DNA from 4 places in the Paenibacillus hunanensis genome. Region 1 is predicted to be linked to each of the others. Evidence: riboswitches for the same ligand, from Rfam matches in the RefSeq annotation. Region 1 holds a riboswitch; each other region holds the start of a gene.
The links. Region 1 has a riboswitch for thiamine pyrophosphate ahead of SK066_RS10575 (thiamine phosphate synthase). Riboswitches for the same ligand answer to the same signal wherever they lie in the genome.
Positions count from the first base shown of each region.

Region 2: linked by a shared signal. The riboswitch ahead of thiM (hydroxyethylthiazole kinase) and the one ahead of SK066_RS10575 (thiamine phosphate synthase) in region 1 are both predicted to bind thiamine pyrophosphate.
Region 3: linked by a shared signal. The riboswitch ahead of SK066_RS21695 (ABC transporter substrate-binding protein) and the one ahead of SK066_RS10575 (thiamine phosphate synthase) in region 1 are both predicted to bind thiamine pyrophosphate.
Region 4: linked by a shared signal. The riboswitch ahead of tenA (thiaminase II) and the one ahead of SK066_RS10575 (thiamine phosphate synthase) in region 1 are both predicted to bind thiamine pyrophosphate.

Region 1 is NZ_CP139194.1:2,594,250-2,597,434, forward strand. It holds gene SK066_RS10570 (MinD/ParA family ATP-binding protein) at 1-829, shown strand, start outside; TPP riboswitch at 986-1,090, shown strand; gene SK066_RS10575 (thiamine phosphate synthase) at 1,535-2,185, shown strand; gene thiO (glycine oxidase ThiO) at 2,182-3,185, shown strand, end outside.
Region 2 is NZ_CP139194.1:1,062,435-1,065,619, reverse strand. It holds gene thiD (bifunctional hydroxymethylpyrimidine kinase/phosphomethylpyrimidine kinase) at 1-665, opposite strand, end outside; gene thiM (hydroxyethylthiazole kinase) at 723-1,547, opposite strand; TPP riboswitch at 1,704-1,806, opposite strand; gene SK066_RS04195 (alpha/beta hydrolase) at 2,072-2,902, opposite strand.
Region 3 is NZ_CP139194.1:5,333,013-5,336,197, reverse strand. It holds gene SK066_RS21695 (ABC transporter substrate-binding protein) at 97-1,128, opposite strand; TPP riboswitch at 1,234-1,345, opposite strand; gene SK066_RS21690 (pyridoxamine 5'-phosphate oxidase family protein) at 1,563-1,979, shown strand; gene SK066_RS21685 (aspartyl-phosphate phosphatase Spo0E family protein) at 2,489-2,707, shown strand; gene SK066_RS21680 (hypothetical protein) at 2,913-3,185, shown strand, end outside.
Region 4 is NZ_CP139194.1:5,486,205-5,489,389, reverse strand. It holds gene SK066_RS22325 (S-layer homology domain-containing protein) at 1-1,243, shown strand, start outside; TPP riboswitch at 1,380-1,482, shown strand; gene tenA (thiaminase II) at 1,691-2,395, shown strand; gene SK066_RS22315 (ECF transporter S component) at 2,392-2,994, shown strand; gene SK066_RS22310 (ABC transporter ATP-binding protein) at 2,972-3,185, shown strand, end outside.

The DNA of each region.
Region 1 (3,185 bases):
GCGTTTATTGCTTTGTCATAATGGACATCGAGGACATGGAGTGGAATCTGCCTGTGCAGAGGATCTGGCAGAGAAGGCTGCTGAAGTCTGGATGGAAGGCCCTGGTATTGATCGTCTGCATTATTTGCAGCAATCCGGTATTTTAAATGGTCATAATGTGTCGGATTACATGGTTCCGCTAATCCGTGGACGACTGGATCTATTATCCGGAACAAGGCACAGTCAGGAAGATGCTGGCTTTGGAGATAGCTTCTGGCGCTCCTTGCTTGCTTCTGCTGGTGAGGCGTACGATCTAGTTGTACTGGATGCAGGGGCAGGCGAGGATAAGCTGCCGTTACTGGAAATGGCTGATCTGGTCGTTGTGAATCTCAGCCAGCATATGGAGCAGCTTCATCATTTTTTTGCTCATCCAGCTTATGCAGATTGGGCAGCTTCTTCCTGTTGGATTCCAGTGCTGGGGGCTTACCGGGCAGAAAGCAAGATTAATCTTGCACATATTAATCATACGTTTGGATTGAAGCGTCCGCTCTATGCGATTCGCGATTGTCAGCCGTTTCATGATGCCTGGAATTCGCGCCGGTTGTTATCCTTTATGCGCTATCGGTTAATGCTGGATTGGCCGGAGGAGCAAGCTGGTGAATTTTTCCGTCAATCCTTTGAGCTGACGACAGCGATTCTAGAAGGGCTGGAACAGTTAGAGGGAGCGCCACAGCCATCGCTTCGTACCATTAGAGAATATAACAGAGTTCAGCATATTCAATATACAGATCAAGCAGCGCAGGCATTAGCCGCTCGACTTTCGCATTCGATGCATGAAAGCATGAAGTAAAGAGTATGAACTAAAGCGCATGAATTAAAGCGTAGACCGAATTGTATCTATATTAGATTAAGCGATGACTATGCGATGAAGCACTCTGTAGCAGTTGCTTTATCTGTTATGTTTTGCTAAGATGGGAATGCTTAATGAAGTGAGAGCATTATATATAATTTGCACTGGGGGAGCCTTTAAGGCTGAGATGACAGGCGATCTGTCGAACCCTTTGTACCTGATCTGGATCATACCAGCGTAGGGAAGTGGAAGAAGCATATCTCCATTTGCGTATAGTTCGTATGTTGACGTATTCGTCCGTGCCCATTCTGATCGAGAATGGTGATCATGGATAAAGTTTGTATCGTTGCAGGTTGTAATGACGGCGTTCTTGCTTATGTCGAGGAACCCAGTATGACCCGTACATACTGTCAATCATGCATATACGTAACTGAGTTTGACTTCAATCATCATTGGGGATACATACGCGTGTATGTCTGATGTCGACGATGTTTATACGTAACGATACGATAAACAGCCACTTTCCTGAACGGGGAGGTGGCTGTTTTGCGTTTCATTCGCCAGCGGAGTCGCTATCAATGCAGCTTCATGAACAGAAGTGAATGGAAGCGGTAGCCCAGTACATGACCTTTGGTACATGATCTTGAGCAGGTACATCCTATGTGAGGGTTCATACAGACGTAGTGGAGGGGGCATAGTACGCTGATGGAAATACATGTGATCACACCAGAGCAGCTGCAACGTCAGCGTCTGATCGACGTTGCCAGCTGCGTTTATCCATATGTGACCGCTATTCATATTCGTCAGAAAAACTGGTCTTCGCAGGAGATGAAGCGGTTTGTTCATCAATTGCTGGAGCAAGGAATACCAGCGTCTAAGCTGGTACTGAACGGGCATCCTCTGCTGGCGCTGGACATGCAGCTTGGTGGTATTCATTTACCAGAACGGGTACAGCTAGCTGAATCTGCTTCTGAACACGAGTGCATGAGAATCCGTTCGTCATTACGTGTGGGGCGATCGGTTCATAGCATGGATAGTGGGAAGCGGGCAGAGCGGGAAGGCTGTGATTATGTGTTTTTTGGTCATGTGTACGCGACAAGCTCCAAGCCTGGTATTCCTCCACGCGGGCTTGTAGCGGCGAAGGAGTTGTGTAACACGCTACACATCCCTGTTATTGCAATTGGAGGTATTCAGCCGCAGCATGTGCGCGAATTACATGCAATTGGTGTGGCAGGTATCGCTATGATGTCTGGTATTTTCGAGGCAGAGCAGCCCGAGCGCCAGCTTGAGCGTTATCAAAAAGAGCTTACTAAGGCGGAAGCAACTAAAATCCAAATAGGAAGTGACCCAGAATGAGAAGTAATGGTCATTACGATGTGATCGTAGTTGGCGGTGGGGCGATCGGTGCAAGCATCGCATATGAACTGGTGCAAAAGGGTGTGCGTGTAGCATTGATTGAAAAACATCAGCCTGCGTCCGGTGCATCCGGTGCAGCAGGAGGAATGCTGGCAGCCAGCTCCGAGCATTTTGCTACACCAGAGCTGTATGAGCTTGCTCTTCAAAGTCGAGCATTGTATTCACAGCTAAGCGAACAGCTGCATGAGCTGACGGGTATAAATATCGGCTTACGCACGGAAGGGTTTTTACTACCTATTCATCGGCAGCAGGATATGGATTGGGAAAGCCGTCAGCGCCGCATTGGTGAAGCCCAGGCCAAGGGGATGGAATGGTGGGATAACGAGCGTTTAGCGACAGAAGAACCGAATGTGCGCGCTGAGGATGGTATGCTGTACAATCCTGCCGAGCCACAGCTTGTTCCTTCCTTGTTGACTGAGGCTTATGTGGCGGCGTTTATTCGCTTAGGAGGTACACTTCATAGCGATCAAGAAGTGATTCGTCTGTTGCGTGAGCCTAATGGTCGCGGCCTTGTCCATGGTGTAATTACAGAGCATGGCATTCTGTATGCGGATCAGGTGGTGCTTGCTTCCGGCCTGGGCACATCACGCTTACTGGCTGCTGAAGGATTACGATTGCCCTTTTTGCCTGTAAAAGGGGAATTGATGGAGATTCGCACGCCGATACCATGGCTGCATCATACGATTTATAGCGATACCATTTATATCATTCCGAAGCATCCTCATCGCATATGGGTAGGAGCAACAAGTAAGCCCGGACAGCATAGCACGATTGTTGAGGCAGGTGCCGTTGTTGAGCTATTAATGAGGGCGCAGCGCTATATTCCAATGCTGACAAAAGGCGAGCTGGTACGCTGCTGGGCAGGCATTCGCCCGGGTACACCGGATGAGCTCCCTTATATCGGTCCTGTGCGAGAGCTACAGGGGCTTTGGATTGCAGC
Region 2 (3,185 bases), 1.5 Mb from region 1:
TCAGCGGTCATCGCTGCCGAATAGGTACAGCCCGTCCCATGCGTGTGTGGCGTATCTACACGCGGATATTCTACATAATGAAACTGCTTGCCATCGAACAGCACATCCACAGCCTGTGGTGTAGATGTATCGTGCCCCCCTTTGATTACAGCGGCGCGTGCGCCCATTTGCACCAGCTGGCGTGCCGCTTGCTCGCGTTCCTTCAGCGTGTGGATCGTACTCCCTGTTAATAGCTCGGCTTCTGGCACATTAGGCGTAATGACTGCCGCTAGCGGTAGTAACTCTCGAATTAATACCTGGATCGCCTGCTGTTGTAGCAGCACAGAGCCACCTTTCGCTACCATAACGGGATCAATGACTAATGTGTTCCATTGATACTGCCGCACTGCGACAGCGACTTCATGAATAATATCTGCGCTGAACAGCATGCCTGTTTTGATCGCGGCAGGTTGAAGATCGTCGCCAATCGAATGTAGCTGGGTCACGACACCTTCTAGCTCGATCGGATAGACGCCCTGTACACCGGCCGTATTTTGTGCGGTAATTGCTGTAATGACCGACATGCCGTACACGCCCAGCTCCTGAAATGTTTTTAAATCGGCTTGAATCCCTGCTCCGCCGCCACTATCTGAACCGGCAATCGTTAATGCTTGTGGAATATGCATTCTTTTCTGCTCCTTTGCTATCGTGGATGGATTGGAGACGTTCCCCGGTATAGCCATTCAATGCTTCGTTTCATGTGCTGGATAGATATGACGCTGAATACGACAATGCTCGTTCACCTGCTCCGGTGTAATCGTGGATAAACGGTTCAAAAATGCAGTTTGAAAGCTACCTGTTCCCTGTCCACCCGCATCAACCGCGGCTAGTTCGGCGGCCAGTCCATAACATGCTACAGCCTCAGTAACTGCTTCCAGACGCCGCTCGGCACCCTGTACAACCGCAGCAAATGCAGCGACGACCGAGCTGAGTAGACAGCCCGTTCCAGTCACACGGGTCAGCAGTACATGACCATTCGTTACCGTGTTCAGCTGCGTGCCATCGGTAATGATATCCTGTTCGCCTGTGATGATAACGATACAGCCCAGCTTACGCGCCGCGCGCAGGGCAAGCTCCTTCCGATCACCCGCTCCGCCGCCAGCATCCACGCCCTTGATCTGCCAATTCTCGCCGATCACATGAGCAACTTCCGCTACATTGCCTCGTATGATATCGACCTTCACCTCAGCCACAATCTCCAGCGCCGTAGCGGTACGATACGCCGTTGCTCCCGCACCGACTGGATCGAAGACAACAGGCACTCCAGCACGATTCGCCGCCTGCCCTGCCAGCTTGATCGATTGCACGGTATACGGATCAAGTGTGCCGATATTCAGCATAACTGCTCCCGCCATCGCCGCCACATCTGCCACCTCTTCATGCGCATACGCCATAAAAGGGGATGCTCCCAGCGCCAGCAATCCATTCGCTGTAAAGTTCGTCACCACCACATTCGTAATATTGTGAACGAGTGGATTCCTATTCCGTACCTGTTGTAAAATGGACATTCCTTTCGCCTCCCGATGTCATTTCTAGCCTTGTATGATGCTTCGATGCACAACAAAAAACCCACCGATCTCCCAAAAGAGAAAGGTGGGTCGTATTCGTCCATTTATCTATAAAACAGCACTCATCATGATGAGTCTGCTCCATATGTTTGAATGAATAGTCGTCTTCCACTTCCCTCCGCTGGTATGATCCAGATCAGGTTCCAAGGGTCCGAATATCGCATTCGTCTCAGCCATCAAGGCTCCCCTAGTGAAATTGCTACCGTACAATGCCACTTGTAAGCTTATCCTGCATTGTCGGTTCAAGATGAGTATTTAATTTCAAGTTATATTACAGTATAACTCTGCACACAGCTGTATTGTATATAGATGGAATATACATGTAGCACAGATGTATGCATTACAGAGGCAACCACCAATCGATATCGATCGATGCTGCCGCCCTGTTTTCTTACCATACCACGGCTATCGCGCTTTGGCAAAGTCCTTGCTGCTGGATTGCCTCTGCGATTAATTTATAAATACTAGATCATCCAGTGCTGCCACTGCGTCTGTGCAGCCGAGCGCTCCGATAGCCATGTGCATGTATGCTCCAGCAGCTCGCGGCGATGCGGGCCTGACGAATACGTATGATCCGCCTGGAAAATAATTTCTTTATCACAGCGACCCTCGCTACGTGTCCATAGCTCCTTTTGATACAAAAAGGCATAGTCGACCGGAATCACATCATCGCCTGTTCCATGAATGACGAGCACATCGCCCTGAAAGCGGCGCACCTCCTGAAATGGCTGAAAATGACCAAGCGATTCGAAATACTCTGGCGCAAAGCCATATCCCAGATAATCAGCCTCGCCCTCCAATACCGCCTGATCATACGTTTCTCTACCGACAATTTTGACGATATCATTAAATGGATGACCAACCGGCGACCACAGCACCAGATGATTCACACGGCGATCACGTACCGCCGTCAAAATAGCCACCGCACCGCCCAGACTATGCCCCAGCAGCGTCACACGAGTCGGATCAATATCATTGCAGTTCATCACATAATCCAAAATCGTACGCGTCTGCTCGACCATCGATTCCAGTCCCTGTTGACCGTATTCGCCTGTGCTCTCTCCACAGCCTGCATAATCGAAGCGTACGACCATATAGCCTTCGTTAGCGAGCTTACGTGCACTTTTGACAAATAGGCGATCTGTACCGATCCGGTTGCCAACAAATCCATGACAGATGACAATCAGTGGAGTTCGACCCTTTCCTTTGCCTTCCGGCTTATGGTCTGCAACCGGATAATGTATGCTCGCAGCCAGATCAACCTCATGATGACGAATCGTAATATTGCGTTCCATAATGAACTCCTCCTTAAAAGGCATGATTTTTGTACAATGTATATCCTGTATTCCCGTGTTAAGCGATGCCGATGTGTTGCCAGCTATTCTGGGACTTTGCTCCTGCATGCTAACGATGTATGATGGAGCATAATAACGTATATAAACGACATGTCTATTTAAATTTAAATAATTCCGATAAGTTTAGTGAGTATTATAATAAACTTATAGTATCACTGCCTCCGAGCAATTGTCAATCTGATGAAAGTGTGTCAAAATAGGAATTTCCGATAGATGTGCAGTA
Region 3 (3,185 bases), 2.7 Mb from region 1:
GCTCCGATGCGTGATCAAAGCAATGAAGCAATATGGAGGTCACAAAGCAACCTCTATAAAATCAAGCATACTCCAAGCAATTACGATTAGTAGCAATTATTTACTCGTTGCAGCTGGTAAGAAATCATTCGTAAATGCTTTGCTGGCGTCGAGTGGTTGTTCGAGTAGTTTTTGCTTGTACATCCAGTCGGCGTAGCCTTTCCATACCTGTTCTTTTTGCAGTCCCCACTGGGAAGCGTCGTCTTGATAGCGTGGAGATAGCCATTCCTGACTGGCTTTGACGAGCTTGGGATCGAGATCGGGTACGGCTTTGGTCAGGATGTCGGCTGCTTTGTCGGGATTGGCGATGGCGTATTCGTAGCCTTTGGCGGTTGCGCTCATAAAGGCTTTGACGAGCTCAGGGTCTTTTTGGATTTGCTGCTCGTTGGTAGTGATGACAGGTGTGTAGTAGTCGAGACTAGGTGAGTAGTCTTTGACGTACAGCATATCCAGTGGTTCGCCGCGCAGCTTGGCTTCGATACCCGTCCAGCCGTAGTAGATCCAGGCAAAATCAATTCCTTTTTTCACGGCTGTAAAATAGTCGGCATCGCCGATGTTGACGCTTTTTACCTTGGTCACATCACCGCCATCGGTATCCATGATCGACTTCATAACGGCTTCTTCCACGGGGGAGCCCCATGCGCCATAGGATTTGCCTTCCATGTCCTTCGGCGTTTTGATACCGCGATCGACCGGTGCGGCAAAGCCGGATGTATTATGCTGAATGACGGCTGCGATGGAGACGAGCGGTACGCCCTGTACACGTGCCTGCGTGACGCTCTCCTGATAGCTGATGCCAAATGGTACTTTACCGGAGGCAACGAGCGTATCCGCGCCGCTCTGACCCGGCTGGATGATCTCTACATTCAAGCCTGCGTCCTTGTAATAGCCTATCTGCTGAGCGACATACAGCCCGGTATGATTCGTATTGGGTGTCCAGTCCAGCACGACCTGTACATCCTTGAGTGCAGGTGAATTGCCGCCTGATGCGCCGGATGAGGTGGTGTTTTGTTTTTGTCCACATGCTGTCATGACAAGCAGTGCACCTGCGATGAGCAGGATGCCCAGTGTAGTTCCGATTCTTCTCATTACGGTTGTTGCTCCCTTCGTAGTAACCCATTCGTCCTGCAAATTGCTGTATAAAATAAAAAAGCGCCCCGGACCCGGGACGACATAGGTGCATATATGAGCTTACATACATGGCATGTGTAGCTTCCTACGCTGGCATTATCCAGATCAGGTATAAGGGTCAGTATTAATCGAATACACTCTCAGCCGGACTCCTCCAGCTCCCCACACGTTATGCGCTTTTTCTAGGTGTAATTATAGACGAGCCGTTCCAGCCTGTCCAGTAGGATAGTGGAAGGGGCGTACGGTTCAGCAGGTAACAGAGCGGGTATGTAACGAGTGGAGACATGAACGCGAACGACGCGACACATGGAACTACAGTGTTAGCGAATTCCTAACACATTAGTGTTAGTGTTCCTCTAAATACTAATTCGAATTGCGGAAGGAGCTTGATCATGAGTACAGCAACTACAGAACAAGCAATCATCAAAGCCCTGGAGAACAATCCATTTTGCGCATTTGGTACAGTAGAAAACAATAAGCCTCGTGTACGTTACATGGCACTATATAATGATGGGCTGCACATCCATCTCGCGACTGACCGCAAAACGCATAAAGTCGAAGAGTTGGAGCAAAACCCGAACTGCTACTTGCTACTTGGTTATGAAAAGGGCGGTAACAGTGAAGTGGTACAGATCGAAGCGACCTGCAAAGTGTCCAGCGATAGCGAGCTGAAGCAACGTGTCTGGAAAGATGAATTTAAAAAATGGCTGGATGGCCCAGACGATCCGGATTATGTTGTACTGGATATCACGCCACAAATGATTGAATATATTGACCAAGACGGTAATCGTCAAACATGGGAAGCCTAATCGCTGACATGTAACGCGTCGATGATCCGACAAAATTAGCGCTATTCAGCGCTTTGGAACAAACGGTAAACGGACTCTGGCACGATTGCTGGGGTCCGTTTTTTGCGCTGTGTGACAGGCATGATGCAAAATACACGTTTATTCGTTATCGAAATTTGTAATATTTACGTATACATACCGACAGAGTGGAACGGATTTTTTGTCAGTTTTTGCTTCCATTATCAGGATAAAATAGGGACTGTAGGAACTTGAAACTGCTTGTAAAATTAAGGTATAACGAATATAAAGCTACAAATTTTAGTTATTAAGCATGTGGCTCATATCGTGTTCATACGGTAGAGTCAAACGATGTTTTTATAGCAGGATGTAGCACCCTATTTCGTATGAGCGATCATACAATAAGGTGACATACCGTTTCCATACGGAGTCTCCTCCATAGCAGCCGCTAGAGCTGCTTGTCAGCGCGGGTTATGGATGCCGGAAGGGATAAACGACGGGAGGTGGTTTCCTTGGATTTGAAAAAGATGGAACAGCAAATCGAGCAGGAGCGCCGTATTTTGAATCAGATGGCTGCCGAGCATGGCATTTGTGACCACCGCGTGATCGATCAATCCGAGCAACTCGATCGGATTATGGATTCCTATCTGTATCATAAACAGCTTAAAAATAGAAAACTGTCTCGTGATTTGAATGACAATTGCTTTCCACAGACACCTTTGGAAGGCTGAAAATGAAAACGCCAAGCTGGCTCTATGCCGGTTTGACGTTTTTTTGTTATGGAGTGAACGAGATGGAAAATGGCGCAGTCATCGTTATCAGGTGGATCGCATCGGGCATACGGTTTATGGTTGCAAACAAGTTTATTGCCAGATGAAGCGATCGTGCAGCATACTTTGAAGCATTCATCGATATGGGGAAGGGGCGGTATGGAGGATGGGCAAACGCAATAACATCGCATCATTATCACCGGACAAGCAATTTTTGATACAGCAGGCAATGGATGAGCTGGATGCACGCTATGATGCAGATGTGCATATGATTCGCGGAGAAGAGGATCAGCATGATACACGGGAAAGTGCACATTACGCGCTTGGACTACTCCTGCGCGGCGGTGCGGAAGAAGTGAAGACAGCCTGCCGGATCATCGAGCAAATTCTTGAGCTACAGCTCGTACAGCCAGGCGAAATCTATGATGGCACCTTCAAT
Region 4 (3,185 bases), 2.8 Mb from region 1:
ACCGCCCGTATGGTTCGGCTTAATGCCGTATTTGCAAAATATCGACCCGGATTCGATCAGTGTGACGGCGGATACGTATGATCATTCGACAGCAACTGTATCGACCAAAAATGCGAGCATTTTGCTAACGCCGCTCCAGATTGGTGATACAACCGTTACGTTTGACGTTTATGATAAATACGGTCGTCGTAATAGCTCTTCGTTTGCATTACAGGTTGTCAAAATCAATCATGCGCCAACTGTAGTAGCTGCGATGTCTGAGCAAATGCTTACGCCGGGCGTTACCAATGCTCGTAATTATGATCTGAACCAGCTATTCAGCGACGAGGACGGAGACGCACTTACGTATACACTAACGTCCAGCAATACGGATGTGGCAAGTGCATCGATCGATGGCAATATGCTCACGCTAAAAGCAGGTACAGTCAGTGGTGTGACCGATGTAGCGATCACTGCGGATGATGGTGCTGGTGGCACAGTACAGTACACGTTCAAGGTGCATAATGCCCTGCTGATTAACACCTCGGTTATTACAGTGAATCTCAAATATGGAATGAATGCGATCGATTACGATCTGTCCGATCTATTCCCAGGTCAAAGCACCTTTACAACCTACATGGGTACAGCAGATTCCACATTTACAGGCCCAATATCGCTGAACAATACGCTACTGTCGTTAACTTCGCTGCCAGTTCTGCAATGGGTCGTAGGTGCGGACGGACGCGCTGCTGTATTTGCAGTCAAGCAGGATCCGGTCACAACAAAGGATATGTACTTCTCCCAATATGTGGACGGTGGCGATGGACGTATGGTCGTGCTGATGAATACGACTTCGGCTTCGAGCAAAAATAAAGATTACAGCCTCACCTTTTACAAATGGATGAAACAAACGAATACCATCAGCACGGTTACCCTTCCATTATTGTATGATGGCACGTCGCAAGGCATGAATCAGATTATCATCAACTCGACATTCTATGACTACATGGATGTCACCAGTGCATGGTATTACAACGATGAGATCATGATGTATTCACCAAATGATTATAATCTGACAGGCATTGTGCTCAAGCGCGGTAACACTGTTCTGGATGTGCTGGGCGACCCGACTTCGCAAAATCAAATGCTACCAAACGGTGGTACGATTTTACGCAAAGACGCTATTGGATATGGTTCCAATCAATTCAATTTATCATATGAATGGAATAAATATCCAAAGGGTACGTATCAATACGTGAAGTAAACGCCTGTATAAGGGATAACTACCGCCTGACAACTCCTCTGCTTGACAGACGGAATATCGCTGTGTAGAGTAGAAGGCAATCAAACAGCCTTGCTGTAAGCTGCTGATATAGTAGCTTGCGCAGGACTCATACGAGAAAGACCACTAGGGGAGCCATCGACTGGCTGAGACGAGATTGCCTCGGACCCTTGGAACCTGATCTAGTTCGTACTAGCGTAGGAAAGTGGAGACCGTGCAGGGATAGGATCATCTATGCCGTTTATACTGCCGCTCCATTTGGGGCGGCTTTTTTGCGTCTCTAGTGTTAGTGGTCTCCTAACACGGGGTGCAATGAAAAGTGATTTTTGCGCAGCAAAATATCTTACCTTGTCCGTGTTAGCGAACCCTACGCCCTAGCTCAGAGTGGTTCTTTCCGATTACTTTTACTTGAAAAGGAGAGCGGAAATGATGAGTTTTTCACAGGAAATTAGAAAGGCAGCCGATCCGGTATTTGAGGCGATCTATCATCATCCCTTTGTACGAGGTATTGCGGAGGGCAATTTGAAGTCAGAGCAGCTGGTGCATTATGTGAAGCAGGATTTTGAATATTTAAATGCGTTTATGCGCATTTACGGTACAGCGATTGCAAAATGCCAGCATCGTGACGATATGGCGATGTTCAATGAGCAGATCGGCTTTGTGCTGCACAGTGAGATTCATCCGCATCATAACTTTTGTCAGGTGGCAGGCGTGCCCTATGAACAATTGCAGGGTTATCCGCTCGCTCCGTCCGCGCACAACTATATTCGCCATATGCTGACCGCAGCACAGGAAGGTGATCTGGGCGATATTCTAGCCGTGCTGCTGCCTTGTCCGTGGACGTATCTGGAGATTGGCAAGCGTCTGCTGGGTGAGGTGAAGCCGGATGCCTCGCATCCATTTTACGAGTGGATCGACTTTTACGGTAATCGTACAGATACGATTACAGAGCGCTTTTGCCAGCGTCTGGATGAGATTGCAGAGCGGACAACGCCGGAGCATCGGGAACGGATGAAGCGTCATTTTATTTTAAGCTGTCAGTATGAATATATGTTCTGGGACATGGCGTACACGCTGGAGGATTGGCCGGTACCACTCCAGGAGCAGACGACAGTGGAGGTATCACGCGTATGAGCCGCACATGGAATATGAAGGAGGTTGTGCTGGCAGTTATTTTGTCCGTGGCCTGTGGAGTGGTGTATCTGGGCTGGTCTACGCTATGGATTCCGATCTCGGCGCTCGTGGGGCCAGTTGGTGCGGGCTTTATGTTTGGAATCTGGGTGATTGCCAGCCCGATTGTGGCGTATATTATTCGCAAGCCGGGTGCAGCGCTGATCGCTGAGGTGGCAGCGGCGGCAGTGGAGATGTTGACAGGTAGCCATTTTGGCCTGTCGGCGCTATTGATCGGGGTATTTCAAGGATTGGGTGCAGAGCTGGCGTTTGCGATCTTTGGTTATCGCCGCTTCAATGTGTGGACATTAATGCTGTCCGGTGCGCTGGCAGCGGTGGGCAGTATGGTCTATAGCGTAATTGCGAACGGTATGGGCTATTACACACCGACAATGTTCTGGCTGACACTGGGCATTCAGGTGGTGAGTGGCATCCTGCTGGGCGGCTTGCTCGCTAAGATTGTGGTCGAAGCGCTGGCGCGTACAGGTGTTTTGAATTCATATGAAATGATGAAATCGCGTCGCAGAAGAGGAACAGGCAATGGTCTTCCAACCGGTTCGTGAGCAAGTATATCTCGGCTGTGACGGGCTATCGGTACGCTTTTACAGTCAGGAGCGACCGGTGCTGCACCATCTGCATCTGCATATTCAGCAAGGGGAAAAGGTGCTGATTCTAGGACCGAGCGGTAGTGGGAAGTCGACATTGCTGTCTGTACTGGCAGGCATTATACCGGAGCATGTGGAGGCAGAGGTGG